DNA from 3 places in the Trichocoleus sp. ST-U1 genome. Region 3 is predicted to be linked to each of the others. Evidence: predicted binding sites of a transcription regulator. Region 3 holds the regulator's gene; each other region holds the start of a gene.

Region 1 (10,540 bases), on a different contig from region 3:
AACTTTTGTTTGTATTTTTAGTATTAAAAATTTATTAAATTTTCAATGTTTATTGCAAACGTCATATAAGAAACAGTTTTAAATGATTCAACCAACCCAATTGGATAGACAAATGTGGCGGTTTTCTTTCTCCTCAGAGATAACGCCTCGCTGGATAATAAGCTTAGGAGGCGAAAAACGTCATGAAACTCACAATACTGGTTGCCGCCGCTTTATCGGTGCCGCTATCGCTGGCGACGCCCGTACAAGCGGCAAATATGGGGCACGTCAAACGATTGCTGGAAACGAAAGAATGCGTAGGGTGCGACCTTTCCGGTGCTGATTTAAGCGGTGCCGACTTGAGAGAAGCGAACCTGCAACGGGCTAACTTAAGGAAAGCCAACCTAACCGGAGCCAATCTGGCTGGTGCTAACTTATACGTAGCGGACTTAGATCGCGCCCAGCTCAGAAACGCTAACTTACAAAATGCCATCCTAAGATTTACGCGCTTAACGGATGCCAACTTAGAAGGTGCTGACCTGCAAAAAGCGACTTTGAGATTTGCAAACTTGACAGGTGCCAAGCTGAAAAATGCCAACTTGCTTGGGGCTGACTTAAACAGTGCTAATTTATACCAGACAGATATCCGATGAAGGATTCTGCCTGGTATCGTTATCCCCGATAATTTAGGTGCATTTAGAACTAAACGCGATCGCCTCTTTTAACTGCCGCACATCACCTGGCGCATAGTTCGCATATTCACAGGCAATTCTAGTTGCATTGCCTGTTCGATGAAAATTGACGGCACCGGGATATTGGGCGTTGCTTTTACTGTATAGGTGAGCAAAGTGCCATTCTCGTAATCTTGCAAACTTAAGTCAGCACAGAAATCGGTAAAAGTACCTTTTTCCAAGCGAAAATGAATTTCCTGCTGCACGATCTCAGACACACTCAGATAAGCCTCAACCTGAAGACTGAGAAACAGGAAAGTTTTCGTGGCAACTTGGTAAACACTCTTGGAACTCGTCCCTTCCGGTAAGCCAACAGGCGAGGAGACGTTGGAGTGCAGTACCTCAGAGTGAGTAACATCTGGGAAATATTGCACCCAACGGGGATAGTCTGTCACTTGTTGCCAAACGAGCGATCGCTCGTTTGGCAAATACATTTGGGCAGTAACAGCACCCCCCCAAGTAGAACGCAATTGCGTTTCTATCAAAATCTCACCTTGCAAAAGCGCCGTTGAGTATCTCTTGCTCAGCGACAAGTCTGAGGCGGCATCCATCGAGTCCGACGGAAAAAGTATACTCATACTGACTCAGCTACTCCTCAATCAATAGTAATTCGATGTCAAGCTAACACAGGTTGTCTCGGACGTGGAAGGCAAGGTATGTTGGCTAATCTCCTAATTTGATCCTACATCGCTGTTTCAGCAACTCAGTATGTAACAATGATGACCATAATTCCTCAAGCATGTCAGGAGCCAAGGAACGTGAGTTGCTCTCCCAACCCAGGCACCGCAATTTTGTTGTATCGCTGGCATTGCTTTAGTGATTACAGCGATTATCGGGGTGCTGAAAGGATCGGGCGTTCTGAAGCAGCTTCCTGACTACGTCATCTGGGCGTTAGTTCTCTTTACCTTGGTTGCTGGTATCCTCGGCGGCATTCGCAGCTTGGGCGGACGTAGCCGATGGCAATATTCTGTTTTAACCATTTATTTGGTCGAGTCTGTGAGCCAAACTCCTAACCCTGAAACCCTGATTTCTTCTATTTTTGCCAGTGTTGTAGGGCTGACAATTGCGGTGTATCTGTTGCGAGGATTTGGAATTCTCACGTTCATCCCTGGCGGCGTTATCTGGATATTAATTTTGCTTTCAATTGCGAGTGGGATTACTTACGGCGTTCAGCGCACTCGCCGATAATTGCTTTCTTTTTCAAAGTTTGTTAAGTCATTTAGTATCTTTAAATACATTTAATATCAACCTTCGGGGCGATTCGCTGGAATTGTTATGTTCGCTATTCTCCAAGAGAAATTAACAAAAATTAAAAAACAAATTTCAGGAGAAGTGAATGACCGCGACAAACCCAACTACACAGCCAAGTGTTTCCACAGTAGAACGCAGTATCTCAGCCGTTTTCAAAGAACGCGAACAAATTGAGAAAGTGATTCACCGCTTGCTCGATCGGGGGATTTCCCGCGACGATATTTCAGTAATCGGCAAAAACTTTCATTCCGAAACTCGCATTGCTGGATTCATCACCAAAAAAGATGTGATTTTAGGCGGGCTGAGAAGCGGCGGCATCTTTGGTTCCTTGTTTGGTTCAGCCCTTGGCTTGCTGACTGGTGTGGGAGTGCTGTTCATTCCTTTTGTAGGTTCAGTCGTCGCGGCAGGACCCATTGGTGCGGCGTTACTGGGTGCAGCGAGTGGTGCTTTAGCGGGTGCAGCGGGCGCTGGTTTAGTTTCTGCTTTGGTCGCTTTGGGAATGCCAGAAGACAAAGCTGCCATTTATCAAACTCGCGTCGAAGCTGGAGATTTTCTGGTAGTTGTAGAAGTCTCTGCCAATCAATCCGGTGAAATTCAGCTGCTGCTAGAAAGTGCTGGTGGCGAAGAAGTGCATACCAGCGAAACCACATTACCCCGCAAACGCGCTGGGAAACTGGAAAGTCCTAGCGATTTGTCCCCGGAAGTTCGTTCTCACCTCTCAGAGGATGCTCAAAGGACATTTATCGCCAATTACAACAAAGCGCTAGAAGACTCTGGCGATGAATCCAAAGCTGACCATCATGCTTGGGATGTTGTTTCTGATCAATTTGAACAAGATGAACACGGCTTTTGGTCGAAGGCTAAAGCAAAGCTGTAGCAACTGGGCGGTTGAAAATGCGTCTACAAGAGAATTAACCTGCTGGCGTGGGTTTCAAAACTTTTGATTCGGCTTAAGGCAAGTGCGATTCAGCGATAGTCCTTGGCTCAAAACTTAAGTTTCTCGAAGATGAACAATGGGTTCTGCAAAAGCCGATGTAATTTCGATTACGTCGGCTTTTAGTATTATGTATAGGCAAATGTTGAGGAGCGATAATGAAGAAGTATATATGTACAGTTTGCAACTACATCTACGATCAACAACAAGGCGACCCAGATAGCGGTATCCAACCGGGTACGGCATTTGAAGATATCCCGGAAGACTGGGTATGTCCTACGTGTGGAGCCACAAAAGGGGATTTTGAACCATACGACGGGTAGGGAGATGATATCGCATCTGTACGGAAAATATTCCGTAAAATCGGCAATAGCTTGATTGTGCAACCTTTAAAAGTAGTAGTGATTGGCGGTGGGGCAGCGGGGTTTTTTGGTGCAATTACCTGTGCCGAAACTTATCCCCAGGCGCAAGTAATTTTGTTAGAAGCAGGACGACAACCCTTATCTAAAGTTCGGATTTCTGGCGGCGGGCGATGCAATGTTACTCATGCTTGCTTTGACCCGGCTGGTTTAGTGCAATATTACCCCAGAGGCGGGAAAGCACTTCGGGGGGCTTTTAGTCGTTTCCAAGCTAAAGATACAGTCGTTTGGTTTAGCGATCGCGGCGTCCAATTGAAAACTGAACCGGATGGACGGATGTTTCCAATTACAGATAGTTCCGAAACTATTGTGGATTGTCTGTTTGAGGCAGCAAGGGCATCTGGAGTGCAGATTCGCAGGGGAACACCTGTTGATAAGATTTTCCGGCAAGTGACTTCATTGAATCAACCACTCGACACCGGCTTTGAGATCCAGTTGAAGTCAGGAGAGATCTTCAAGTGCGATCGCATTCTCCTCGCTACCGGCAGCAATCCCCAAGGCTACCGCTGGGCAAAAACTTTAGGACACACGATTGAACCACCCGTTCCCTCTCTATTCACCTTTACGATTTCCGACACCCGGTTGCAAGATTTAGCCGGAGTCAGCGTGGAAAGTGCGCGTCTGCGTTTGGGTGTCGGTAAAACTCAGTTAGAACAAATCGGACCATTACTGATTACCCACTGGGGTTTGAGTGGCCCTGCTGCCTTGAAACTGTCGGCTTGGGCAGCTAGAATGCTGCACGATTGCAATTATCGAACAACGTTGCAAATTAATTGGCTACCCCAGTACAACCCGGAAAAGCTGCGGGAAATGCTTTTGGCGGTCAAGTCCCAATTGCCCCAACGCGCCATTTCTACCAGTTGTCCGCTGCCCTTACCTCGACGCCTCTGGCAGAGTTTAATTGCTGCTGTGGGGATTAGTGGGGAACAGCGTTGGGCGGAATTATCTAATAAAGTTCTCAATCAGCTAATTCAAGAACTTTCCGAGGGTAAGTACCAAATTCAGGGGAAGGGTGTCTTTAAGGAAGAATTCGTTACCTGTGGCGGCGTCAACTTAAAGGAAGTGAACTTTAAGACAATGGAAAGCCGCATCTGTCCGGGACTTTACTTTGCCGGAGAAATCCTCGATATTGACGGCGTCACGGGTGGCTTTAACTTTCAGAGTGCCTGGACGACTGCTTACTTAGCGGGTCAGGCAATGGGCAACGAAGAAATTAAAAATTAAAAATTAAAAATTAAAAACCCAAAAATTTAATTTTTAATTGTGTCTTGGCGGTGCGAATACTTGATGAATCTCTTGTATAGCTGCCAATTCATTTACAGTTGTCCATGAATATGCCGATGAAATTTCACGAAATTGTCGAAAAACTGGGTACTACTGCCGCCTGCAATAGTTTGACCTCAAATACAGATTGCAACCCGGAAATTACGGGAGTAGCACCCGTCGATGAGGCTGCCATTGGCACACTCAGCTACATAGAGGGCGCGAAATTTGCGGCTTTTGTGGGAAAAACCTTTGCCAGTGCCTTAATTTTACCGCCGGATGAAAAGTTACAAGCACAAGCATCTGAGCGGCGAATTGCCTGGATTGCGGTATCCGATCCGCGATTAATGTTTGCCGCCGCGATCGCGCTTTTCTATAAACCCTTCCGTCCAGGGCCAGCAATCCATCCCACAGCAGTCATTCATCCCGACGCCAAAATTGGTCAAGATGTTTACATCGGCGCTCATGCAGTCCTTGAGGCGGGTACAGAGATTGGAAATGCTGTCATCATTCACCCGAATGTAGTCATTTACCCAGACGTGCAGATAGGCGATCGCACGGTATTACACGCTAATTGTTCCATTCACGAACGCACCCGCATCGGCGCAGATTGCGTCATTCATAGCGGTGCTGTCCTCGGTGCGGAAGGCTTTGGGTTTGTCCCCACTCCGACTGGCTGGTTCAAAATGGAGCAGTCTGGCTACACTGTTCTGGAAGATGGCGTCGAAGTGGGTTGCAATAGCACCATTGACCGCCCCGCTGTGGGGGAAACCCGCGTCGCCCACAACACCAAAATTGATAACTTGGTGCATATCGGTCACGGCTGTAAGGTAGGCTCCAACTGCGCCTTAGCCGGACAGGTAGGGATGGCAGGCGGCGTTACTGTCGGCAATCGCGTGCTATTAGCCGGACAGGTAGGGATTGCGAATCAAGCGCATATTGGAGATGGCGCGATCGCTACTGCCAAAGCAGGCATCCACAATGATATTGAACCTGGTGCCATTGTTACTGGCGTCCCAGCGATTCCCCACAAAGTATTCCTAAAAGCAGCAGCCATCTACCATCGTCTCCCGGAGATGTATCAAACTCTCAGGCAGCTACAACGACACCTAGGAGACAAGAAATAAAATTTACAGAAATGTATATACGGCTAAAGCCGTATATATTCATCTCCTGTAAAAGGCTTTTTCTATCTCTTGAGTGATAACAAACACAAGCAGGAGTTTCCAGCTATAGAGGGATTTGGATTCTCTTGATACTCGTATAAATTAAGAGTAACAAAAGAGGAGATTCACCCATGAAAAATTCAAACTTGTCTAAACTAATGAGTGCTGGTGTTCTTGCAGCTAGCGTCGCTCTGGTTCCCATGACCCTACCTGCTTCTGCCCAGACTGATACGACTACATCTCCCGGTACCACCAATACAGCTCCTAGCCAAGGCGTAGACAATACAAATACAAATACTGAAGGCGATCGCGGTTTTGATTGGGGTTGGTTAGGATTGTTGGGCTTAGCTGGTTTGGCAGGTCTTGCAGGTCGTAAGAATCACGAAACGACCGCTTACCGCGATCCCAACGAAGTCGGTTCCTCTACTTATCGCCGCTAAAGCTGATTAACAGCTTGTTCATAGACATTTATTGTCTGTCCGTCACTTTTAAAACCAATTTGCTGGATGTCGTCCTGTTGGAAATCCATCGATTGGAAACATAAGAACAGGAGATTTAAACATGAAAAATTCAAACTTGTCCAAATTGGTGAGTGCTGGTGTTCTTGCAGCTAGCGTCGCTTTGGTTCCCATGACCCTACCTGCTTCCGCCCAGACCGATAGTTCAGCTCCCGGTACCACCAATACAGCTCCCGACACCACCACCACTGCTCCGAGTCAAGGCGTAAACAACGCCGATTATGAAGGCGATCGCGATTCTAATTGGGGTTGGTTAGGACTGCTGGGTTTAGCTGGTTTAGCTGGTTTAGCTGGTCGTAAACACGACGACCGTGTAGCTTACCGCGACCCAAATGAAGCCACTTCTTCTACTTATCGTCGGTAAAGTACAACACAAGTTTCGCCGTAGTTACGTAACATTGACAACTACGTTTTAGAAACAACTTTAATAATTCCTGGTGGAGACGAATATCCATCAGGAATTTTGTTATTTATGCTTTTTGCTAATATAGCAATCCTCTTGAATGTGCATGAGCTTATCGGGAATACTGACAAGAACTTATTGCCGATTACCGATGATCAGCTTGCACAAACGATGTTGATTTTCACGGCTTTGCTGAGTCATTAGCCGCTTTAGGATGCTGCCTGCAATTCATTTAGACGTACCAAAACCTCGCTACTGTGAATTGCAGGATTGATCCCTGTAAATGTCTCGCGTAGCACTCCCTGTGCATCGACAATGAAGGTGTGGCGCATCGAGACAAATCCAATCCAAGAACCGTAAGCTTTGCTCACCTTGCCATCTGTATCAGCCAGCAGTGGAAACTTCAGCTTTTCGGAATCGCAGAACTTGGCATGAGAATCAACAGAATCAGCACTGACGCCAATAATTTGAGTATTTTTATCCAGGTATTTCGGCAAGTCTTGCTGAAATCTGCGGGCTTCTAGAGTGCAACCAGAGGTGAAGTCTTGGGGATAAAAGTAGAGAACCACCCATTGACCCCGGTAATCGGAGAGGGAGACTTCGCCATCGCCGGTATTCGTTGGCAGGGTAAACTCTGGAGCCGATTGATTTACCGTGGGCAGCTTGCCGCCAAGTGCAGCCGCTGATGGTGTAATGCTCAACCAGGTGATGAGGGCGAAAAAACTTGCCAATAGAGTATTGAGGAAGATGCGACGGGAATTCATGATGAAAAGCGAAAACTGAACTTAACATAAGTTTACAGTTTTAATTCGCTCTCCACTTTTATCTGATATGACTATTCCTGGTTAATGGGGGTCGCAGTCTGTCAGGCTAGCCCAGAAGGGTTCATTGAACGGAGAGGTAAGGGTTAAGCGTGTTTGGAATCAAACCATCAAAATTTTAATCAAGTAGAGGCGCAAAACTTTGCGCCTCTACTGCGAACTCAGGAAATGACTGTATTAGTCTTTTTGGAGTTCTTTTTTAGATTTGTAGTAGACCTTCGCCCCTGTATCCGTTACAAAATGGCAAGAAGGGTTAGAGCGTAGGAAGGCTTGGAAAACTGACCGCTCGGATTTTCGGTAGTAATTGCCCAAAATAGGTTTAATCGCCTCAGTTGCTGTCTTCAGGTGGTAGTGAGGAATGCTGAGGAATATGTGATGAGCTACATGGGTGCCAATATTATGGTGAATATTATTGATAAACCCATAGTCGTGGTCAATCGTAGATAAGGCACCCTTGAGAAAATACCAGTCTTTCCCACGATACCAAGGAATATCCGGGTCGGTATGGTGCAGAAATGTTACCAATGCCAGCCAGACGACAAAAACCTCGTAGGGGCCTACATAATATTTGACCAGCCACATCCAGCCCCACTGATAAGTTAACCAGCCCAAGCAACCCAGCATCAGCGTCCAGAGGGTTGCGCTAGTGATGACATCCCATTTTTCTGAGGGTCGAAACACAGGGTTACTGGGGAGAAAGTGAGAACCAGGCTTTCCAGGAGTCCCTTTAAACAAGTACAACGGATAAGCCACTAGTAAGGCTAAGGCATTAAAGCGGACAAATTTTTCATACCCGGGCATCTCTCGATACTGGCTTTCTGTAACGGGATACCAGCTTTCATCCGTGTCAATGTTGCCGGTATTTTTGTGGTGAGTTCGGTGGCTGATACGCCACCCATGATACGGCACGAGGATGGGAATGTGTGCCAAATGCCCAATCAGGTTATTTACCCATTTTTTTCTGGAAAAAGAACCGTGACCGCAGTCGTGTCCGACGACAAACAACGCCCAGAACATCGTTCCCTGCGCCAACCAAAATACAGGCCAAAACCACCAGGAATCCAGGTAGCTAGCGATCGCGTAGAGGATGCCGATTATCCCTACATCCACTAGAAAATAGAACAGCGATCGCTTGGTGGAGGGCACAAAGCACTCTGGGGGAATGGCGGCTTTCAAGTCTTGAAGGGTAAAGGGGGGTTCTGAGTCACCCAAATATAATTCTTCTTCGACAGGATTATTTAACTCTATGAGCTTAGATTGCACAAAGTTTCCAATTTTACGTAACTGTAGACCAAAAGGCATTATTCTACAGCCGCGCCATCAGTGCAATTAACGCTATAAAGACCGATTAGTCAAGAGTATGGCTGTTGTTTACCTACAAAATCTATTCTGTGGAAAATGCGGTTGCTCATGTAGCATTTAGTATGGTATGGAACAAATACACTTTGATGCAGCCCTTGATGGAGGGACTGGCTTGAACGGGTTCGCAACTACGGCAAGTCGGGGCAACCAATCGGCTCCTTCTGGCATGGAGAGTTTCCGGGAAGCGATCGCAATTGGCAGGTTAAACAGTCATTCAACAAAAAGAAACTGATTAAATCCGGAAAAATCTGCGGAAAAATCTTACCTTAGGGTGTAGTAAGACCCGTCTTGCCAGAAAAGCCGTGTCCTCTCCAAAATCAATTGCTTATAAGATCGGGCGATTAATCATGTGGAAACCCTCTCAAAGCCGTACCACCCTGATTGTTCTATCCAGCTCCCTAGCGTTTGGGATTCTTGGCTGTAATAACGATGCAGCAAGCCCTCCTAGTCCACCAGCCGCCTCAGCCCCAGCAACACCTGCTGCTAGCGCAAGTCCCGTGGCGGCTGTTGCCAGTTCTGCTGCGACTCAACCGGCTAAACCTGCCTCAACAGCTAAGCCAAAAGCATCAACGGCGACTAAAAAAACACCCGTTAACCAACCGATTAAGACTGGCCCTGACACTTATAACGAAGCGATTGATACTGCCCTTGGCGCGATCGCGATTAGTGAATCTGCCAAAAGCCGAGATGATTGGCAATTAGTTGCCAGCCGGTGGCAAGAGGCAATTGAATTAATGAAAGCTGTGCCAACTTCTAGCCGCAACCATGCGATCGCTCAAAAGAAGCTGCCTCAATACCAGCGCTTTCTAGCCTCGGCTCAGAAACAAGCGGCTCCTCCGCCCAAGCCCAAACCCATTGGACCTGCAATCGTTAACAAACCCTTTTTCACGGTTCCCATCAAACGCCGACAAGGGGACACGATTCCTGTTGTTGACGTGACATTTGATGGCAAAAAGAAATATGAAATGTTTCTGGATACAGGGGCAAGTAAAACGTTGATCACCCGACAGATGGCTTATGACCTAAAGGTAAAACCTGTAGGAATGGCGAACGTAAAGACGGCGAATGGAGTGGCTGGGATATACTTTGGGTTTGTTAATTCGATTCAACTGGGTGGGAATCTCGTCAAAGATGTGCTGGTAGGAATCGGACAACCCGACTTGGACATTGGACTGCTAGGACATGACTTCTATGACGGCTATGACATCACCATTAAAAAAGATGTGGTGGAGTTTCGTCGCCAGCGCTAAAGTAAAGAGCGCGATTTTCAATTGGTTACAGTGGATTTTGACCTCTTCCTACCCCTCCCCCTATAAGGCTACGGTGTACGGACAAAGCGCTCTCAGACCTAACCCCCAACCCCTTCCTTCGTAGGGAAGGGGAGCAGTATTCAAAGCCCCTCTCCGTGTCGGAGATGGGTTTGGGGAGAGGTCAGCCGACTTGTGTGTACACCGTAGCCTTATAGGGGAGAAAGCTAGATTTTCTGGCTTCTCTTTCCGAAAAGCGGACGCTTGGGGCGTCACCGTGCCGTTTAGTTAGCGATCGCACTGATTGATATTTATTCTAGGAATCACTCTGGAAAAGCTTCGGAACGGGTGCCAAAGTCATAGAGTGGTTAAGTGGGTTATCAAAACTGGCTATGCCAACACTGACACCAGACCAGCGCAATTACTACTACCTCTTAGAAGCGGAA
Region 2 (10,540 bases), on a different contig from region 3:
TCGCCAAAGCTCAGGCACTCCTAATGCTTCATAAATACTCGGATGAGTGCGAGAAGTTATATCTATCTCTAAGGCTAAATCTGGAGGTGGGTCGATGGATAAGTCTAATTTTTCTTTTCCTCGTACTGCTGCTTCATTTTGAATATAAAAACAGTTATCGGGTTCTATCCCTTTCAGCATATCCCGGTTTTTAAAAGTAGTAGAACCAAGAGGATAAAAATCAATATCTATTTCTTCTAGAATAATTTCAATAAAGTTGCTGATAAACAGTTTATTGGTTTCATGCTCTGACAAGGGTGTCATGATTTCTAATATTCCATTGTCATAGGCTACTCTTGACGCCCGATGTTCGCCTAACTCTTCTAAAATGGTTTCAAATTCTTTCCAGGTTATATCTTCTAGAAAAACTTTATGACCAGGCGGGATATTAAATCGCTTTAATTCCAACAGCATCTTTAAGCCTCATCTTCACTATTAGGAAAGTAAGGTGGGGAATGCCCACCCTACTTTAATTATCGACTAGCGCAACGCACCAGAGGGAATACCCAAAATATCCTCAATCTTAGGCATATCTTCCAGGGAAATTACGCGACCTTCATCCTCAAAATTAGCGATTTGGTCGAAGTTGAGATAGCGATACAAATCACCTGCAAAAGGATGAATCTTCTTCGCCACTATCTCCATGTATTCTTGCACTGTGGGAATGCGACCCAACATCGCACAAACGGCTGCTAATTCAGCAGAACCGAGATACACTCGCGCATCTTTGCCCATGCGATTATTGAAGTTGCGAGTGGAAGTTGAAAATACGGTTGTACCGTCATCCACACGCGCCTGATTTCCCATGCAGAGACTACATCCCGGCATTTCTGTACGCGCACCTGCGGCATCAAATACGCTATAAACACCTTCTTCCTTGAGTTGGTGTTCATCCATTCGGGTTGGGGGACAAATCCAGAGGCGAGTTTTAACTGCTGCTTCGCCTTCCAACACTTTCGCAGTGGCGCGATAATGACCAATATTCGTCATACAAGAACCGACGAATACTTCTTGTACGGGGTCATTCTGAACCTCGGACAGCAACTTAACATTATCTGGGTCATTGGGTGCGGCGACGATTGGTTCCTTGATTTCGTTCAAGTCAATCTCGATAATTTCCGCATATTCTGCATCTGAATCGGCTTCCATTAATGCGGGATTTGCCAACCATTCTTCCATTTTTGCCACGCGGCGCATGATGGTACGGGCATCTTGATAACCCCGCGCTACCATATTTTTCATCAGCGCTACGTTGGAACGCAGATATTCAGAAACTGTCTCGATACTTAACTTAATTGTGCAGCCTGCACAAGAACGTTCAGCACTCGCATCGGTAAGTTCAAAAGCTTGCTCGACTTTTAAATTTGGCAAGCCTTCAATTTCCATGATTCGCCCGGAAAAGATGTTTTTCTTGTTCTGCTTCTCTGCTGTTAGCAAACCTTTTTGAATTGCCACGTAGGGAATTGCGTTCACGATATCCCGCAGCGTCACACCGGGTTGCAACTCGCCTTTGAACCGCACTAAGACGGATTCTGGCATATCCAAAGGCATTACCCCTAAAGCTGCTGCAAAGGCAACTAAGCCGGAACCTGCGGGGAAGGAAATTCCCAAGGGGAAGCGGGTGTGGGAGTCGCCGCCCGTTCCTACGGTATCGGGTAGCAACATCCGGTTTAGCCAAGAATGGATAATGCCATCGCCAGGACGTAAGGCGACGCCACTGCGAGAGGCAAAGAAATCGGGCAGTTCGTGGTGGGTTTTGATGTCAACGGGCTTCGGATAAGCGGCGGTGTGGCAGAAACTCTGCATCACCAAATCTGCACTGAAGCCGAGACAGGCGAGTTCTTTCAACTCGTCGCGGGTCATAGGGCCAGTGGTATCCTGAGAACCAACCGTTGTCATCAGCGGTTCGCAGGAAGTGCCGGGACGCACACCATTGAGTCCGCAAGCTTTCCCGACCATCTTCTGCGCTAGAGTAAATCCCTTGCCGGTATCGATGGGCGGTCGAGGACGGATGAAGATTGGGCTGGGTTCTACTAATCCGAGGGCAATTCTGGTTTTATCGGTGAGGGTGCGTCCAATCAGGAGGGGAATTCGTCCGCCTGCGCGTACTTCGTCGGTGATGGTATCGGGTTTGAGGCTGAAGGTGGATATCACTTCGCCAGATTCGTTGGTAATTTCACCTTTGTAGGGATGAATGGTGATTACCATGCCGGTTTCCATCTGGGTGACATCGCACTGGATGGGTAATGCACCGGCATCTTCGGCGGTGTTGAAGAAAATCGGCGCGATCGCACTCCCTAATACATATCCCCCAGCCCGCTTGTTCGGTACGAAGGGGATATCGTGCCCGATGTGCCACAAAACGGAGTTAATCGCAGATTTCCGGGAGGAACCCGTTCCTACGACATCCCCTACATACGCTACGGGATGCCCTTTTTTCTTCAACTCGACAATCGTTTCCAAACTTCCCGGTTGCCTAGATTCCAGCATCGCCAAGGCGTGCAAGGGAATATCCGGGCGGGTTGTGGCGTGGGTTGCGGGAGATAAATCGTCGGTGTTCGTCTCTCCCGGTACCTTGAAGACGGTGACGGTAATCGCTTCTGGCAAGGTGGGGCGACTGGTAAACCACTCCGCCGCCGCCCAAGCGTCAATGACTTGCTTGGCATAGGAATTCGTCTCGGACAATTCCAAGACATCGTGGAAGGCATCATAAACCAGCATGATTTTGCTTAAAGCTGTTGCGGCGGCTGATGCCAATTCATCGTCAGATTTGAGTAAATCTATCAACGATTGCACGTTGTAGCCGCCTACCATTGTTCCCAGCAGTTCTACTGCATAGATAGGAGTCACTAAAGGGCTGATGGTTTCGCCTTTGGCGACAGCGGTGAGAAAGCCAGCTTTCACGTAAGCAGCCGGATCGACGCCTGGAGGAATGCGATCGCGCAGCAATTCCAACAACGTCTCTTCTTCACCCGCTGGAGGATTTTTCAACAAGTCGCACAATTGAGAAGTCTGCTGGGCATCCAACGGCAGTGGTGGAATTCCGAGTGCCGCCCTCTCAGCGACGTGTTGACGATAAGATTCAAGCATTTTCAAGTCTCCTAATCTCAGCAAAATTTGGGGGCGGTAGCGCTTTTATCACATCGCTTTTGTGTTCTCAATCGGGAGGATGCGATTCACACGCTTTTGCCCTCGATAGTTAGAAGTCAACACAAGGTATGGCGCTACTGCTTAAGTCGCAGATCAACTTTATTAATTATTGTGAAAAAATGGAATAAAATTTGTAGGATTCGCTGCAACTACCCTTACCCGTAACGGTTGATCTGGCAGGATACATTCCCATAAAAAAAGGGCGATCGCTCTCTATCGCCCACGTAGCTTTATAAACCAGGAATCCGTCGTCTTCAGCTTTGAAGATTTCGTGCTTAGATAAGATTTTACACCTAAAGGGGGAGGAGTGCGCTCCTTCACTCTTTACGGTTGAGTCAGCAATTACTGCTGACTCAACCGCAAGCACAGCCAGATATTCTGGAAACTCCTAGAGGCACAATGTCAGTTGCTTCGACTCTGCTTCTAGAAGGCGAATTAGATTTTCGTCACCTTTGGCTTTAGCGACTTGTATCCGATGTTCCAAGCTGCGGTGGATATTCGCTAAGTGACTTTTAGCGGCGTTATCCAACACTTTTCGCCGACTTGTATCGGTTGGCAATTTCCGATCGCCTAGAGATGCCATCCCTTCACATGAGATTTGCCTCTCTAGAGCATCCCTAGTCGTGCCGGTTTTGCCGATGAAGTAGGGGACTCCCCGGTAGTTCAAGTTAACAATTGCATCGGGAACTGCAATATGTCTGGGATATGCAACGTTGTAAGTCTGTCCCCGATACTTCCCCACAATCTCGCTTTCGGTTACTTCCAGCGTGGGTGAAGTTTTTTCGTAGCTGACGCCGCGATAAGAGAGTTTCATAAGTTTCGCCTCCGATTGAGTTTCCTGAGTATTTGTTACTAAGCAAGGCACGCTGCTTCGCGATCGCGCTCTACTTTTATTCCCCAGAGCCACTGACGGCTATGAATACTCAGTCAGTGGTGAACTAGCTAATTTATTTCTGTATCTATTTTTACATTTTTCCTTTTAAAGTGTCAATTTTTAAGAGATTTTAAGAAAATTTTTTGAGCGATCGCCAGGAAGTCGTCCAACTTACTTCCTCGGCGGCTGAGGCTAACTGCTTGACCTGATTCAGTTGCTGGGAGAAGCGACAAGCCGCTGTACAAATCGGGAAACAATCAATGGTTAATCAACGACACTAAAAATATTCGATAATCTTCTATCGGAAGTATTAAACCTTATCTACCTCCTAGGAAGGATAAAGAAGTCTGTTTTAGTAGTGCCAAGAAAAATTATGAAACTCAAAAGCTTTTCCGCGTTACAGATTGTAATCAAAAGAACTGCCTTTCTAATCATTGCGGCTTTCGTGCTGGTTGTGGTTTTTGTGAATCGGGCGAATGCAAACGGGGCGGAGTTCCTGGTAAGTAACGGCAATAATTTCGATGTCAATGAAATTCAATTTAAGCGAGTTGAATATGTCGGGCAATGTCCGGGAACTGTGATGAATCCGGGCACCAGAAAAGCTCAGTTTGTTTCCAAATCAACTCCACCCGCACCTAAAAGGAAAGTGACAATCCGAAACGTGACTCAGGGCATGAAGAGTAATCCTTATCCCTACACGAGCAGAGGTTACAGTGAAGGGCAATATTCTCAAGGCGTTGATTTGAGTTTGGGAAATAGCCATCAAACTCGTACTTTTGCAGTTTTGGAAGGCGAAAATAAGTTTGAGTATGAAATTAAAGAAGGAGAAAGAATCATTGAACAAGGCAATTTTACAGCCGAAGTTTCTGTAAAAGATGTCGGAGTTTTTCCCCGCGATACCATTTGTGAGGAAAAATTAGAATGTCGGGACGATGGAGACTGTTACGACAGAAACGGAAAGAAGAGAGGAAGTCGCCAAAGATGCTATACAACTAATACCTGCAATTGTCCTGGCTGATAAGACTTATGCGGCTGGCAAGTCACGGAGGAAATAGAAGCGATCGCTCCCATCACTCCCCTTAATTCGCCCCAAGTATCCCGTTAAAGGTGAGGAAAGCTCAATCAAAATATCGTGCATTTCCTCAGTTTTTAATGGCTGAGGAGGATGGGAGCCAAAATATGCGCCATGTAAAGCTTCAACACCAGCATTATCTAAACCTGTGTTTTGCAGGTAATTTTTTACAAGCTGGACTAGATGCGATCGCAGACGAATACTACTTTCAACTTTTTGAATATATTCATCGATCCTATAGTCAATTTGTCCAGGCACTAAATACGGTTTTAGCTCAATTGGGTTGACTGAGCCAGGAAATTTAGCTTGTAATTGAACTAGCTTTTGTAAAGTCATAGGATTAATGATGCTGATTCCAAAAGCAAACTTTTCGGCTGATTTTTGAAGATTAGGTGTCGGTTGACCAGGACCAATAATTAACTTAACAGCTACTTGAAAACCATCTGCACCCAGATGTCTTGTCCCAATTCTGATTAATTCTTCAACTGTACCATCAGGGATACTCTTACCTGCTTTGCATTCTCCTACTAACGGATAAGGCTTTATACAGTACAAGTCCATACCACCTGCACCGCCTTTAGCATTGGGGTCAACACCAAAGCCTAAAAAAGCTAGGCTTTTATGGACGATTTGTTCAAAAGCTGTGCCTTTTTCGTAATTACCGCCAGTCGTAGCAGTGCCCAAAGCATTGATTGTACTAATCCAAGAAAGGTCTGGATCAAGCTGTTGGATAGGTTGTTCGTTTGCCCAACCTAAAAATGTTTTGATATAGTGATTTAATTTCTCAGATGCTGGATCAGTGATAGACATCTGAGCGATCGCATTCTGCAACTCTTCCAATTCTGGATGCGATGGCGGTAGTCGATTTTCTAGCTGGTATCGGCGTTGGGAGAAGAGGCGATCGCTCAATACAGGCGAAGATTCTGTAACAGTCAGGGGATTCGGTAAAGAAACGAAATTACCCTTGGGATTTACTGGAACTTCAATCGGCTGAGTTAGCGGATAGACTCGCAAATATGCCAGAAAAATAAAAGGACGTTGAGATAGAATTTGCTGCAATGCTTCTTCTGTCCAAATTGTCAACCTCGATAAAGCTTCTAACGCTTCAGAATTATCTATAATTTGGCACAATTCGCACTTAGCCCAAGCTTTAATTGTGACTGTTTCAGGCTTTAACTGAGAACATACAGTTTGAGCAATAGACAAAAAATTCGGGCGATATTGTTGATTGGTTGGTAGCAAGTTAATCGAAGCATCAGCAGGATAGAGGGCAAATTGTCGCCCCGGATCAATGAATGTCCGAGGCGTAGCTGCGATCGCTCTCCCTTGAATTAACGCTTCAATGTCTGGCGCTGGTAGTCTTAAAGCAGTATCAATGCTGACGGAAGTGACTGGCGACATACTTCATCTTATGGTTGAAATTGAGTTAATAACCAAGCCACAACTTGAGAGTGTGCCATTTGACGGCTGCGCCGTAAAGTCTCTTCTAATATTGCCATCTCTAAACCTGGTAATATTTGAGATTGGGTAATTCTTCTACTACCCCCACTAGAGATTATTTCAAAAGCAATTATTTCGGCTTGTTGCACATCAACTATCCAATATTCCGCCACTTTTATATCTTCATAAAGCAAGCGTTTTTCGCCTTTATCATCAGCTAGGGTACTGTCAGAAATTTCAATAGCTATATCTGGCGGTGGAGTAATGTCAAGATTAGCGATCGCCGTTCCTATTGGTACCATTTGCGCTTTTTCTCCGATGTAATAAGATACATCAGGTTGGCACTCTCGAACACCTGTTTTCCGGTAGCTACAGTTATCCAAGCAATTCAGTGGGATGTTTTTGAGAGCGGCGAATAAGGTGACAGCAATAGCAATAATCCCGTTATCTTTTGCATGATCGGGACCTACTGACATAGTTTCAACCCTCATTCGTCCATTGTAGTAGTAGCCTTTAGCTTTTTGATAAGCTGGATCTTCAATGGTTTGGATAAATTCATCCCATGTAGCTACAACCCAAGTATCAGTCGGTAGTTTTGTCCGCATGGTACTCATAGATTTCTCTGTTTTGATTAGACATATCTTGAAAAGGTCAGATGGATACTCTACTGACTTTTTCAAAATATATTTATTATCAGGTGATGCGGAAGTCAAACATTAATTTTGCTGAGCAAGGTGTTGATTCCCTCTTCCATGTTGTCTGATTCAGATACATCAGCCGTCATAGATTCCTCTGAAACTATGGGTTCTTCTTCAATCATATCCGTAGGCACCTCATAAGATGGATCGCTGAGAATCTCTTTAAGCAAAGGGTTACTAGCACCTAGCATTTTTTCAGCCCCTTTCTCAGTGATGAACTTAATAATTTCAGCCTCACTTAACTTATAGTCCACCTCTCGCTTTTGATGAACAGCACGAATAGCTATTAGAGGTTTTATCTCATCTTCTTTGAGTTCCACAAATTCTCCACCTTTTTCTCTGATTAGAGGTTCAAGATACTTCGATTCCATAGGTTTAGTCATTTTCTTAGCCCTGGAACGAACTAAACAACCTCTAGTCAAATCAAATTTTTTATAGTCATTCAGCTTGCCCAAACCTGTTGATAATGAGACACCACCAGCATACTGAAGAACTGCAACGCCAATTCTTACAGGTTGTCCGTTTTCTTTGCCAATTATCTTGAAATTGAGGTGCTTGTCAGTTTTATTTTTACAGACTTTATCTGTAACCTCTTCAATGGTTACTCTTTCTACTGTTTGTCCAATGAATGTCTGAAAGCCAAATAAAAGAGCATCAGCAAGTTGGAAATTATCATCCAAGTAATTTTCTGGCTCTTGCTCAAGCTCTTTTGTAAAAGCAGTTTCGACTGGATCGTCTTCTTTTACAACCTGACCTACAATCGGAGGATGACAGTTCTTTTTGCACCAATGTAAAACCTCTCTAATGGTCGGTTTTTCTTTGCCAAGGTTGCGGAGTTGGCTTTCCGTAAATGGATAAAGTGGATCAGAAGGAACTAAGTTTCGTACTTCGTAATAATTTTTTAAGGACAAAGTAACTAATTCAACAATAGATTCTCCGTCCATGTAGTTTAATTCAATAGGATTTCCCTGAGCAGAAACCTTATTATAAACCCCACCAGGTAGCTGCTTTACTTTATCCCTCCACTGATTAGGCATCATTACACTCAAAATCAGGCCACGACTGAGGTTTTGCAACATATCTTTGATTAAGCCAGCAACAATTTGGCTTATGTGCAAACCACTAATAGCATCGTAGGCCTCAGGCGTATCTAACTCATCAAAACAAATAACGAGTTCCTTGTATTCACTAATCAAATCTAGAATTTGCAGAACTGCATCAAAAGATTGACGTTGGGTAGGTAATTCTAATTCAATAGATTTCTGTTGAGCTAGTTCTTGACCCTCTAACCATTTGGTTGCATAAAGTGATTCTTCATCTGAAAGTGTCCAGAAAATCGCTTTGACAATATCAGGATCGTTAATATCTTTAGCTTTCGGAAAGGCTTTTGTTAAATCCTTTACAAACTTCTTGACTTGAGGGGGCTTGCTAGTCTTAAATCGTTCAACTAATTGTTTAGGAGAAAAAAATTTAGGGTTTGGTTTGACAGCTTTTAAAGCATGATTAGTCATTTCTGTTGCTAGTTCCTGCCATTGTGTCACCTCTTGAGAGCCAATCTTCCCAAGGCTTTCGGCTAAGATTCGTTGAAATCCTTGCCTAATTTGGGAAAGATCACCATATTTGCCAGCGTAGACAAACAATCCACCACCCTGAACTTGTAGACGATGGCGGATACGGCTAACAATGTGAGTTTTACCCGTTCCGTCCTGAGCAGAGATGACTATTGAAGTTGTTGAGTATTGACCAGCACTAATTTGCTCAAGTGCCTGAAAAACTGCATTAGAAGCATGGGCATTAAGAGTTTCAACATCACTGAAACTCTTACCCCAAACATCAGTGGCATTAAGATTAGGAGGCTTAGCAAACGGGTTTTGACTCAAAAGAGCAGCGTTAAGGTCTTCAGTGGAGGAAACAGAAGAGTTAGTCATGGCTTATTGTGTGAGGTAACGAATTTACAAAAGGATTTAGGTCAATTTTTAGAACTTAGGCGCTTGACATAATAGCGTACTGCGCCAAGTTCAGTTTTGATGGAGTCTTCAGCTTTATCAGGTGTGATGTTTGTCATCTCGCCGCCTATGAGTTGGACAAGATCGTTAGCTTGCATTTCCAGCAGCCACTCGTTGAAGTGCGATCGCGTTACCCGTTCCCCAATCTCTCGCCGAATCTGGTAAATCGGCACCAGATTGTCCAGGTTATAATTCCGATTAAGCCGATCGTAAATATCCAACGCTACAGGCTTAAACTCGTCGTAGGATGCGATCGCTTTCTCGGTTGCCTTACTCGATGTAGCTGTAGCCCCATTGACAGGCGTTCCCGTCTCTCTAAGCCATTTCAACAAAGCATTGCCAGTTTTTGCCCCAAGTTGGCTGTCAAACTGAAAATCAGCGTTTTTCAATCCCTCGCCAAGCATCTCAACGCCTTTGCCAGACAGGGATATTTTGTTTTTGGAGATAGCGATCGCTCCAGATGTTTGCAACTGTTCAAAAACGCCTTGATAGTCCCCTGCCTTCTCGTTCGTCCGTTTAACTCTTTCAGTTAATTCACCTTTTTTAACTTCCTCATCGGTTCCTCCTAAATCCCACAAAGCAAGAAGCACGCGAGTTTTAGCCTGAGCTTCCGTACCTTTTAACCCTTTAGCGGTATCTTTTGATTTTTCTTTGGTTGTCATCTCAGTAATTCCAGATAATTGCGATCTACAATTAGTATTCCCATTCAATCTAACCAAAGTTATAGTTCCCGTCACTCTCAAGCAAATTGCGATGAGACACGGAAAAAAAGCCAATTTACTAAAACATTAAGTTTGGTTAAAAAAAAGTTAGTATCTGGTGGCTTGTGGATATCAACTCAATTCTTCAACCGTTTCAGCGCTTTGGTGTTCATCTCGGTTTAGAGCGCATTCAAAAATTATTGGCAAATTTGGGCAATCCGCACCACAAAGTACCAGTGATTCATGTCGCTGGAACGAATGGTAAAGGCTCAGTTTGTGCTTACCTTTCCGCAGTGCTGACTGAGGCAGGTTATCGCGTCGGGCGATATACTTCCCCTCATTTAGTGGATTGGAATGAGCGCATCTGTCTAAACGAACAGCCGATATCTCTGGAAACGCTAGAAAAATTGCTGCTACAAGTCCAAGCAGCTATCCAACCAGATGAAGAGTCACCGACGCAGTTTGAAGTCATCACCGCCGCCGCTTGGTTGTATTTTGCTCAAGCTCAGGTAGATGTAGCGGTGGTGGAAGTGGGTTTAGGAGGGCGTCTGGATGCGACG
Region 3 (10,540 bases):
GTAACCATCCAGCCAGAAAAAATAAATCTGATCAAAGGCGATCGCCCCTATCCGATTCAACCAGGAATGGAAATTGCCGCAGAGATTATTTCTAGGGAAGAAACCGTACTAACATTTATTCTTAGAAAGGCAAGGCTGCTCACCGATTTGTAGTTAGATGGCTAGCACAGCTAAGTTACTAATTATCCTTTAGTTACAAGCGAGATAGCACGTTGTTTTCTACAATCAGAGGAAGAGTTTCGCTAAACAATTGAATTGCCATGAACTTGCCACTGGGTCGCCTATCCTTTTATCAGGAAATTAATCAGCCAGATGAGCAAATTAATCTGGCAAAAGCTGCTCTGGACATTGCTCAGGAAGAATATCCAGACCTCGACCCGGATGAATACCTCAATGCCCTCGATACAATGGCAGCGGAGATACAAGAACGCCTACCTGCCCAACGATATCCCCTGCGGGTGATTCAAACTATCAATCAGTATCTTTACGACGACTTAGGTTTTACTGGAAATAACGAGAACTATTACGATCCCCGCAATAGCTTTTTAAATGATGTAATCGATCGGCGCACTGGCATCCCGATCGCCCTAGCGCTAGTTTATTTAGAGATTGCACGACGCATTGATTTTCCGATGGTTGGGGTGGGGATGCCGGGGCATTTCCTGATTCGCCCACAGTTTGAGGATGTAGGAATCTTCGTGGATGCCTTCCATCGCGGCGAGATTCTGTTTGAGCAAGATTGCAGAGATAGACTTGCGAAGATTTACCAACAGTCAGTGCAACTGCAAGCGACTTTCGTAGAACCCGTGAGTTCTCGGCGCTTTTTGACGCGGATGCTGACAAATCTGAAAATGATTTACCTGAACCGCCAGGAGTTACAAAAAGCACTTGCCACAGTGGAACGGATTTTGCTGTTGTTCCCAGATGCACCGATGGAATTGCGCGATCGCGGTCTTCTCTACTTCCAAATGGGACGCTGGTCAGAAGCATCCCAAGATTTAAACATTTATCTAGCGATACTTCCCAATGCGGAGGATGCTGGCGTGATTCGCCAATTACTGACACAAATCGAACAAGATATCTATTAGTTATTCGCTACTTATTCGCGATCCATCTCTTCTGCGATTCGTTTGAGACGTCGCAATTGAGCTTGCATATCGGCTTTCGTCAAGGCAGCGGCGAAGGTATTAAAACCCCAACGCACGAAAGGACTGGGAATTTCAAACTCAAAGCGATTCAGCAGGCGTGTGCCCTTTCCCGTTGCCTCTGGCTGACATTCCCAGCGATCGCGTCCTTTGAAAAATCCTTCAAATCCCCAGACAATTAGCCCTGGTTCTCGCTCCACAACCACCGTTTCGAGCGTGGGTTGCAATAAGGGAATTTGAATAATAAACCGACTTTGACTCCCCACATCTGTTCGCCACTCTCCGACTGGTTCGCACCGCAACGCCGGATTCAGCCATCGATGCATTAAGACACGATCGGTAATGCAGCGCTCAACCACCGTTGCACTAGCATTGATTTGGATAGATTGCTCGAAAACTTCAGTAGGAGACATACTATACAGCTTACTGGAAGCGAACGCTACAGAAACGCAAATCGGGAAGCACCGCTAAAAGTCGGATATTTGCGATTTTTTCGCCTTATTTATCTATAAAGATAGATTAAAAACTGAGAACGTTGGTCTATATCTATCTCATCCTGTTTTAGTCAGTTTTTTATTTTCCAATCAGCAGCTAGAGAATTGATCGGCGTGTAGGATAAGTCTTGGCGATTCCTGCTTAGCAGCGTAACTTTTGTATATTTGCCCATCCGACGTTAACTCAGAACACCATGAATGGAACTTGGCAAGGAATTACACTCACTCTCTTTCGAGAGGTGCCACTCAGGTTGAACGGGTTGTTAGCGCAGAGTACACCCGTACCGGCGGCTGAAACCGCTCCCGCAACCAATAATTTTTCGGTTGACAGTATTATCTCAGGGCTGGGTCTCAACCTAGGCAATTCGCTAGTGGATCTGATTAAGGCGATCCTAGCGTTAGTCGTTGGCTTGATCGTGGCTTCACTGGCGGCGGCGGCGGTGCGAGGACTGCTGAATCGCACAAACATCGATAATCGTTTAGCAGCTTGGATTACGGGTCGCCAAGGGGCTGAAGAAGGGCCACCTGTGGAGAAATGGATCTCCAGCGTGGTGTTCTGGCTGATTATGCTCTTTGCCATCGTTGCTAGTTTACAGACGTTAAAACTAACAGCGGTTGCTGGCCCTCTTAACACTCTGTTAGAGCAAGTTACTCAGTTCATCCCCAAACTGGTCAGTGCAGCGATTCTGTTAGGAATTGCCTGGGTACTGGCAACCTTGACAAAGCTAGTGGTAACGCGGGGACTGCGGGCGCTGCGGTTAGACGAACGTTTGGGCGAACAAACGGGAGGTACGGCACCGGGGGATACGACGCCAGGGGGTACGACGCCAAGGACAAACCAGTATTCTCTGAGCGATACCTTAGGCAACGCTCTGTACTGGTTCATCTTTTTGCTATTTTTACCGCTGATCTTAGATGCCCTACAGCTACAGCAGGCACTGGGTCCGGTTAATAACCTGCTAAATCAAATTTTGGCAGCAGTACCGAATATTTTGACGGCTATCGTCATCGGTGCAGCAGGTTGGTTGCTGGCGCAGGTGGTGCGGCGGATTGTTACGAATCTGCTGACAGCAACCGGAACGGATCGGTTGGGTGCGAGATTTGGAATTTCACGGGCAACCGGCGGACAAACGCTTTCTTGGCTGATCGGGACAATTGTTTTTGTTCTGATTTTAATCCCCACCGCGATCGCTGCTCTCAATGCTTTGGGAATTGCGGCAATTTCGGTTCCAGCGATCGCCATGTTGACCCAGATTCTCAACGCGATTCCGCTAATCTTTACAGCGGCGTTGATTCTCGGCATCGCTTATGTAGTTGGACACTTTGTTTCAGAGTTAGTCACCAACATCCTCACCAGCATCGGATTCAACAATATTTTCTACTGGCTGGGACTCCAATCTAAGCCTTACACCCGCGCCACGCCAATTCTACCTCCGGCTCCAGAGGCACAGATACCGCCTACCGGACAAGAAACTATCCTTCAGGAACCGACGCCTCCCACCCGCACCCCGTCAGAACTCGCCGGGATTGTGGTATTGGTTGGCATTATGCTGTTTGCGACAGTAGCAGCAACCAATATTCTGCAAATTCCGGCGCTGACTCTGTTGGTCAGCGGCATTGTGGTGATATTAGGTCGCATTCTCGCCGGTTTGGTGGTGTTTGCGATTGGTCTGTATCTCGCGAACCTCGCCTTTAACTTGATTACCAGTTCCGGTACTCGCCAAGCGCGGATACTCGGACAAACTGCTCGGATTGCGATTATCGCCCTGGTTTCAGCAATGGCGCTGCAACAGATGGGAATTGCTAGCGATATCGTTAACTTAGCTTTTGGATTGCTATTGGGAGCGATCGCTGTCGCGATCGCCTTGGCTTTCGGGTTGGGTAGCCGCGATGTTGCAGCTGGGCAAGTCCGCGAATGGCTGGCATCCTTTAAAGAAGATAAAACGCCTCGCTAATCACAAATTTTCTTGGTCAGTTAAACGTAGGGTGGGCATCCGTGTCCACCCTTTTCAAATGTTCCTCACGCACCATCATTCCTTAGTACCTGCTTGCTTGAGCAACTCAAGTATTTTGGTGTGTCCTTTATACTTGGCAATATCTAAGGGTGAGTTTCCATTCTTGTCTTGTTCTGTTACATTAGCCCCTTGGTTAATTAAGCTTTTAACCTCATCAATATTGTTTCTAGCTATAGCCAATAAGAGTTTGTCATTTTCATTCTGACTTTGTCCTAAAGACTCTTCCCAGTCTGCCCAAGACTGTTCTAGTTCATGCTTTTCCTCTAGTTCTAATTCTTTTTCAATATCTTTAAGGGTAATAATAAGGCGATTCAGTATAGCTTTTTGCTCTCGATTTAGGAAAATCTCATTGATTTTTTCAATTCGGCTGCAAAATAAGTCTGAAAAACCTCTCTCTTGCAAAACACTTCTGGCTAGCCTGGGGAGAAAGTAACACAAAGCTTCATCCGAAATGAGCGAGTAATCACAGATCATCATTGAGCATTGCTCGTCGCTCATTTCATCTTTTAAAACTTCACCAAAATCTCGCTGAATCGCTAAATATTCACCCTCAATAACTCCCTTTTTTGGAAGAATAGGGATGATCAAAGGCTTTTTGAAGGCTGAGAAAGCTTGGTTAATATCATCTAATAAAGACTTATCTTCCATTCTTTTTGCTATAGAGGTTGGAAAAAAGAGAGTTTACAATTTATTTATAATATCTATATTTTGATTTGCTTTTTAGTACCTTTTCTGGAACTCGCGCAGAGGACATTGTCCTCCGCGCTCCAACTACAACGTCTAGTCAGACAAATACAATTACTATATTATGACTTTAACATGCACAAAACAAGCATTTTATTATAAGTATATTCGAGCTAAATAAAATACATCGATCAGTTGCACTGATCGATGTATTTATAAATCGAATTAGATGAATTTCAAGTAATAAAAAACAAGCGATCGCTTGTTTTTAAAAAGAGCGATCGCTTGTTTTAATTCACTAACTTTGCACTCAACTCATTCTTAATCCGATTCAAAATTGAGGCTTCATCCAGTGAAGTCAGAATGCGACTTACCACGGCTTTTGGGCCATCGGGACCCCAGGAAGCGCCGTTCGCCAAGTAAGTCTTAGTGACTTGTCCAATCCCGTAAGAAGAAACCCCTGAAACACCTGCCTGAGTCACGGCAACTGATAGATAGGGACCTAAAGACACCCCACCCGTTGCGGGTGCGGAGAGTCCTAAGAGACTTTTCAGGGAACTCAGTCCCAAAGTTGCCAAAAGTTCGCTAGCACTAATTCCGCCCATACTGATGGCAATTTTTTGTAGCAGTCCCACCGCTCCCGGCTGGGTCATGGGGATGCCGTAGAGTTTAGATAAGGTGAGAATCATTGCCACGTCGATGACGGCACCGCTGAGGAGATCGACAACCGTGACCGGGTTGAGGGCGATCGCAACTGCCTTCGTCATCACCCCTTTCCAGATGATCTGATTCGCACTTTCATCGCGAATCTGCATCTTCCTAGCAATCATCTGTTCGTTCACATCATCGGCATACAGCATGGTGTTGAGCGCTACCAAAGCCTTGCCTTCTCGGTGCAAAATTTCCAGAATTTTCAGCTTCAAATCCAGAACTTGGGGCGTTCCCGGTCGTCGCTGCACTGCCCTCGTTCCGTCAGGACGGCGAACCGCCTGCGCCACCAGGGGAGAGGCGGCGACCATCACAATTTCATCTGGTGAGAGCAATTCCCGCACCCGTTCATCCCGGATTTTGCGGTAAATCGCCATCCGGTCGGCATCCGGATACTGGTCAATTTTGTTAAATACCAGCAACATCGGTTTACCGACTTCCCGCAATTGCGATAGCGCCTCGTATTCCACCTTGTTCATGTCGCCCGAAATGACAAACAGCAGCAAGTCTGCTTGTCTGGCAACTTGTCTGGCTAAGGTTTCGCGGGTTTCTCCGTCTACTTCGTCAATTCCAGGGGTGTCAATTAGCTCGATTTGGGAATTGCCCGCACTCGGCAGCGTGACTCGTAGGATATCGCTGACGCTTCCCGCCTCATTCTCCTGAGTCAGTTGCCAGCTGGCACCTTGATGGGTGCGGGTGACGCCATGAAGTGGTCCCGTTTCAAACACGTTCTGACCTAATAAGGCGTTTAGTACTGAAGATTTACCCCGTCCCACCATCCCAAAGGCGGCAATCTGGACGACTGAGCGATCTAGCTTCTCCAGCATCGTTGCCAAATCATTAATCTCGGATTCCAGTCCCGTCCGCTCTTGAGGAGTGAGATCCAGGTTATCTACCAAGTCTCGCAGAGCATTTTGCGCCTTTTTGTAATTCAGTTCTGCTTGGATGTCATCAAAGCTCAAAATGGCGTTATCTAGTTCCCGATCCAAATCTGTCGCGTCCGGGGTTTGTGAAGGGAACTGGCTGGCATTTGGGGTTCGGTCAGACGATAAACGACTCAAAATTGCACCTTTTTTGCTCAGATGTTACTCTTCTTTCATCCTAGTCAATACCGATCTAGTCTGGCACTTTCCATATCCAGAGGGATATTTTTACTCGGTTCGTGCCAGCTCAGTATCAGCTGTGAGAATGATGTTATCTCGAAGGCGATCGCAATAAGTTTAGTATTGTTGCTGAATGAAGGTATTTGATCGGCACAGCGATTGTGAGTTCTAAGCGTTTACCTCAAACTACTGCCCACGTCCGAATTACCCATCTTTCCTGGCAACGGGGCTTTCTAGCAGGGGAAGTCACGGCGGCAGAATATGAATGGCAGTTCCAGTGGTGTTTCCGACAGGGTCAATTGTCGGTGACACCTTCTTTGGGACGCGCTTTAATTCAGGAACCTCTGGGTCGATTTTTAGAACAGAAAGATTACCAGCTAGAGCCTGGAGGGGACTATGCGTTTACGATCCGGGCGGAACTTTAAAAGTTTTGAGTTTTGAGTTCAGTTTAAATTAAGAAAGTTAAGAATGACAGAGTTTCCTAGTTCCTCGTCTCTCGTTGCTTCATGTATCTTTCGATGAGGAGGATGGCAACAATGTCATCGATTGGTCGGGGTAGACTCCGCATCCCTTGGGGAATCAGGCGTCCTAAACCTTGGGGAGGGTACATTTGCCAATAGCGATCGCGTGCTTCCAATGTACTGTAGCGCTCATCTACCAGGACAATTGGCACCGACGTTGGAAATTGCTGAAGTTTCTTTTTCCAACTTTTGGAAGTGGTTTGATCGCCCATCACTAGAGTATCAATCGGAAATTTTTCACACAACTCAAGGAGCGTTGCGATCGCTGCTTCTGCTGGTACAACCTGGTGGTAATGCAGAGAATTGTCTTTCCCCACTACGGCTAAACCACACTTATCGCGCCCTGGATCGAACCCTAAAATCATCTGAATTGGCTAATCGCTAATTTACAAATGGTTAATTGCCATTAGTCATCATCTCATCACTAATGACTAATAAATTACATCCTGACCACAACTTCTCCGTCTTCAACCGCCTCCAAATTTAATTTCATGGGTCCGGCAATATAGGCGTCCTCAGCCACGACCGCTTTCAGAGAAATCGGCTTATTGTGCTTTTTCAACTGCTCGATAAACCGAATCAAGCTAACAATTCGATTATCGCCAACCTGAACTGTATCGCCCAAAATCCCCGCGCGAGTAGCTCGGAACTGGGATGCTCCAAGCAGCAGGTCAATCCGCTGCCGAATTTGTTGGTCGGTCATGTTTGAAGGATCGGCAGATGTCGTTGCTACGACTTCACCAGTGCGGAATACAACTTGATTGGGTGCGGCGTCTGCAAAGACTTGTACCTGCTTTTCTCCCTGGACATAGTTACCAGCCGAAAAAACTCGGACTACATAGTTTCGACCATCCTGAATCTGGTTGATCAGTTGCTCGACCTGTGCCTCTGTAATTTGCACGACCCGTTCGTTCGCCACCTTGTTGAGACCGGGTTGGGTCGCTTTAATCGCTGTCCGATTCGCTTCCCGTAACAGCTGCTCAATGACCTGTCGGGCTGCGGCTGGCTCGACAATACGAAAAACGCCCGCCGCCAGAACCTGACCGCGCAGCAGTGCCAGACTACCCTGACGCAAAGTTTGATAAGACTGGTAATACTGTTCTAAGGTTGCCACTTCCTGCTCTAGGGAAGCTTGTTGTTTTTCGAGTTCTTTAAGGCGATTTTCTCGCTGGGCAATCACCTCATCTCGTTGAGAAATTTTGTTGTCAAGTAGAGATAAGGCTTTGTCTCGCTGGGCAATTTGCTCGTCGCGATCGCTCAGGCTCTTCCGAAAGGCAGCAAGTTTCTCATCAAGTTCGACAAGGGCTTGATCCCGCTTGAGAATTTGCTCATCGCGTTGGCTAATTGCTCGGTCTTGCTGGGCAATTTTTTGGTCGCGCTGAGTCACTTTCGCTTTGAATTCAGTAATTTCAGCTCTGACTTGATTTCGCTGCTGGAGGAGTTCTTGGCGTTCTGCTTGAAGTTGTTGGATTTCGGAACGTAGCGTCTTGGCTTGCCCTGAGACAGATGTAAGCTGTTTTTGGGTTTGCTGAAAGCTGCTGGCAACCCGGGTCAGTTCGCTTTGAGTCTGATTTAGTTGCGCCTCCGTCTGGCCTTGTTTAGCCAGCGCAGCTGCCAAAGATCGATTAATCGCATCTAAGCGCTGCTGAGCGACAGATTGCTGGGTGCGAGCTTGAGCGAGTTCCTTCTCTACTTGCTCTTTTTGGGCGGCGGTTTTAGCAAGTTCGCTTTCGGTTTTCCGTTTCTGCTCGTTCGCTTTAGCAATATCCTTACTTGCTGTCTTGAGTTTTTTCTGCACTTCTTGGAGTCTAAAAACTCCAATCCGCAATTGTTCGCTGGTCGCGAAGATGATTGTTAGTGTTGAGGCAGAAATCGTTAGCCCTGTCAGAATCGTTACCAAAACAGCTGTTTTGCGGGGACGCAGATTGAACAACGACAGGCGTGCTTTTCCCACGCGCGTGCCAATGCGATCGCCTACCGTTGCGATGACGCTTCCCAACACTAAAATAGACAAAATCAGGAAGAGCGCACTGTCGGTCATTGTCTGCTACAGTCATTCCAGTTACAGCCTATCGCATCGCAGGCTAGAGAAAGGGTTAACAGGAATTAAAGATCGAAGGTGAAATCGGAAAGGTTAAAGGTTGGAAGGTTGAAAACTATCCGCTTAAAACCTGACACCTTTTAACTCAACTCCCGACTAAATGTTAAAACTGGATAACCTGCTCGCGCTACCATGCCGTTTTAACCAACAACCTAACCTACAACCTGACGAGAGCCTCTAGCTGTTTTCAAGTAAACTGCTGACTCAGTGTAACTGGGTTGTGTACCGTAATTTTTTTCTTGTGGATAGAAATCATTTTTTCCTCCCGCAAATCTCCCAGTAAGCGGGTGACAGTTACCCTGGTGGAGCCGATTGCTTCTGCGATCGCTTGATGAGAAAGCTTCAGATCGATCGTAATTCCATTGGCGGTAGGAACGCCAAAATCACGGCACAGAATCAATAGAAAACTCACCAAGCGCGATCCCATATCTCGGTGAGCTAATGTCTCAATCATCATTTCTGTTTGCAAAATGCGCGAAGAAAGCCCTCGCAGCATCAACATCGATAGCTCCGGATTATCCTTGAGCGATTGCTCTACCTGATCGATCGGTGCCGAAAGCAGCTCCACTGGCGTAAATGCTACAGCGTGATAAAACCGATCCGAACGATGCCCTGTAATTAAGGACAGTACTCCAAAAACGCTGTTTTCTCGCAGCAGCGCCACGGTAATTTCTTCCCCAGCTTCATACACGCGAGACAGCTTTACTGCACCTTTGAGCAAAAAGTATACCCGTTCAGCCGGGTCTCCTGGGAAAAAGATCGTCTTGCCCCGCTCAAAAGTTTCCACCACGGGTGGAAACGCCCCACCTCCCAGTTGACGGAACACAGCTGCTAGCGGTCTATCTTGCGTCACTGCCACTTCCTTTTTCCTAAATGCTGCCCTACAGACTTCTGCAACTTTCTGTCGGAGGAACTTTAACCATAGCAAAACAACTATGAGAGTTTTCTGACATTAGACACAGATAAACTGACTTCCAAGCGGTTTTTGTGCTATTTGATACAAAATTTTAAAGTAGTTTCCCCGGCTACCTTCTTTAGTTCTCTCCCTGCTCAAGGCAAGTAAGATTATGACGGAAAATGTTGATATCTTGACAGTATCTGCGCTATCGGGTGGGATGCATGGTGAGTAAGGAGGCACGCTCCTTACCCGTACTAGACAGCCTTGCTCCGGGCGATCGCGATCTTGAATACTCCCCTAAATCGGATATCCTCTAATATTGCCTTCAAAATCGACATTTATGCTAGATTTAACCGGAAAAAACGCCCTTGTCACCGGCATTGCCAACAATCGATCGATCGCCTGGGGGATTGCTCAGCAACTGCACCAAGCGGGTGCGAATCTAGGAGTGACTTACCTGCCAGACGACCGAGGCCGCTTTGAAAAAAAAGTGGCAGAGTTGGTAGAACCCCTCAACCCCAGCTTATTTTTACCCTGCGATGTCCAGAATGAGACCCAAATTCAGTCTACATTTGACGCCATCCGCGATAAGTGGGGCAAGCTAGACATCCTGATCCATTGTCTTGCTTTTGCGAACAAGGAAGATTTATCAGGTGATTTTAGCAACACTACCCGCGCTGGCTTCACCCAAGCTCTAGAAATTAGTACCTATTCTCTGGTGCAACTTGCTGGGTCAGCAAAACCACTGATGACAGAAGGTGGCAGCATTGTCACGCTGACTTATCTAGGCGGCGTTAAGGTGATCCCCAACTACAACGTCATGGGAATTGCCAAGTCTGGATTGGAAATGAGTGTCCGTTACCTGGCATCT

The links. The regulator NtcA, encoded in region 3, controls nitrogen genes in cyanobacteria. The targets are predictions, from matches to a motif close to TTTGTANNNNNNNNTACAAA.
Region 1: the regulator NtcA is predicted to act here: its motif matches at 1,930-1,949, upstream of NDA06_RS22625 (ChaB family protein).
Region 2: the regulator NtcA is predicted to act here: its motif matches at 4,142-4,161, upstream of NDA06_RS04150 (DUF4278 domain-containing protein).

Annotation. Positions count from the first base shown of each region.
Region 1 covers NZ_JAMPJZ010000091.1:3,986-14,525, reverse strand. Annotated here, with positions in the region: gene NDA06_RS22640 (pentapeptide repeat-containing protein) at 183-632, shown strand; gene NDA06_RS22635 (SRPBCC family protein) at 701-1,288, opposite strand; gene NDA06_RS22630 (hypothetical protein) at 1,707-1,898, shown strand; gene NDA06_RS22625 (ChaB family protein) at 2,047-2,838, shown strand; gene rd (rubredoxin) at 3,054-3,218, shown strand; gene NDA06_RS22615 (NAD(P)/FAD-dependent oxidoreductase) at 3,270-4,538, shown strand; gene lpxD (UDP-3-O-(3-hydroxymyristoyl)glucosamine N-acyltransferase) at 4,655-5,704, shown strand; gene NDA06_RS22605 (WGxxGxxG family protein) at 5,875-6,183, shown strand; gene NDA06_RS22600 (WGxxGxxG family protein) at 6,305-6,625, shown strand; gene NDA06_RS22595 (peroxiredoxin) at 6,874-7,428, opposite strand; gene NDA06_RS22590 (fatty acid desaturase) at 7,663-8,748, opposite strand; gene NDA06_RS22585 (hypothetical protein) at 8,915-9,079, shown strand; gene NDA06_RS22580 (retropepsin-like aspartic protease) at 9,195-10,097, shown strand; gene NDA06_RS22575 (D-Ala-D-Ala carboxypeptidase family metallohydrolase) at 10,487-10,540, shown strand, end outside.
Region 2 covers NZ_JAMPJZ010000006.1:47,995-58,534, reverse strand. Annotated here, with positions in the region: gene NDA06_RS04160 (Uma2 family endonuclease) at 1-453, opposite strand, end outside; gene acnB (bifunctional aconitate hydratase 2/2-methylisocitrate dehydratase) at 520-3,129, opposite strand; gene NDA06_RS04150 (DUF4278 domain-containing protein) at 3,578-4,003, opposite strand; gene NDA06_RS04145 (hypothetical protein) at 4,437-5,081, shown strand; gene NDA06_RS04140 (DUF1802 family protein) at 5,088-6,536, opposite strand; gene NDA06_RS04135 (Uma2 family endonuclease) at 6,545-7,189, opposite strand; gene NDA06_RS04130 (AAA family ATPase) at 7,285-9,201, opposite strand; gene NDA06_RS04125 (hypothetical protein) at 9,243-9,941, opposite strand; gene NDA06_RS04120 (Mur ligase family protein) at 10,106-10,540, shown strand, end outside.
Region 3 covers NZ_JAMPJZ010000051.1:1,964-12,503, reverse strand. Annotated here, with positions in the region: gene NDA06_RS17540 (HlyD family efflux transporter periplasmic adaptor subunit) at 1-153, shown strand, start outside; gene NDA06_RS17535 (SirB1 family protein) at 261-1,088, shown strand; gene NDA06_RS17530 (SRPBCC family protein) at 1,100-1,558, opposite strand; gene NDA06_RS17525 (mechanosensitive ion channel) at 1,834-3,594, shown strand; gene NDA06_RS17520 (ankyrin repeat domain-containing protein) at 3,670-4,302, opposite strand; gene NDA06_RS17515 (GTP-binding protein) at 4,629-6,035, opposite strand; gene NDA06_RS17510 (DUF3146 family protein) at 6,311-6,574, shown strand; gene NDA06_RS17505 (pre-16S rRNA-processing nuclease YqgF) at 6,631-7,035, opposite strand; gene NDA06_RS17500 (DUF3084 domain-containing protein) at 7,110-8,711, opposite strand; gene ntcA (global nitrogen regulator NtcA) at 8,959-9,630, opposite strand; gene fabI (enoyl-ACP reductase FabI) at 10,010-10,540, shown strand, end outside.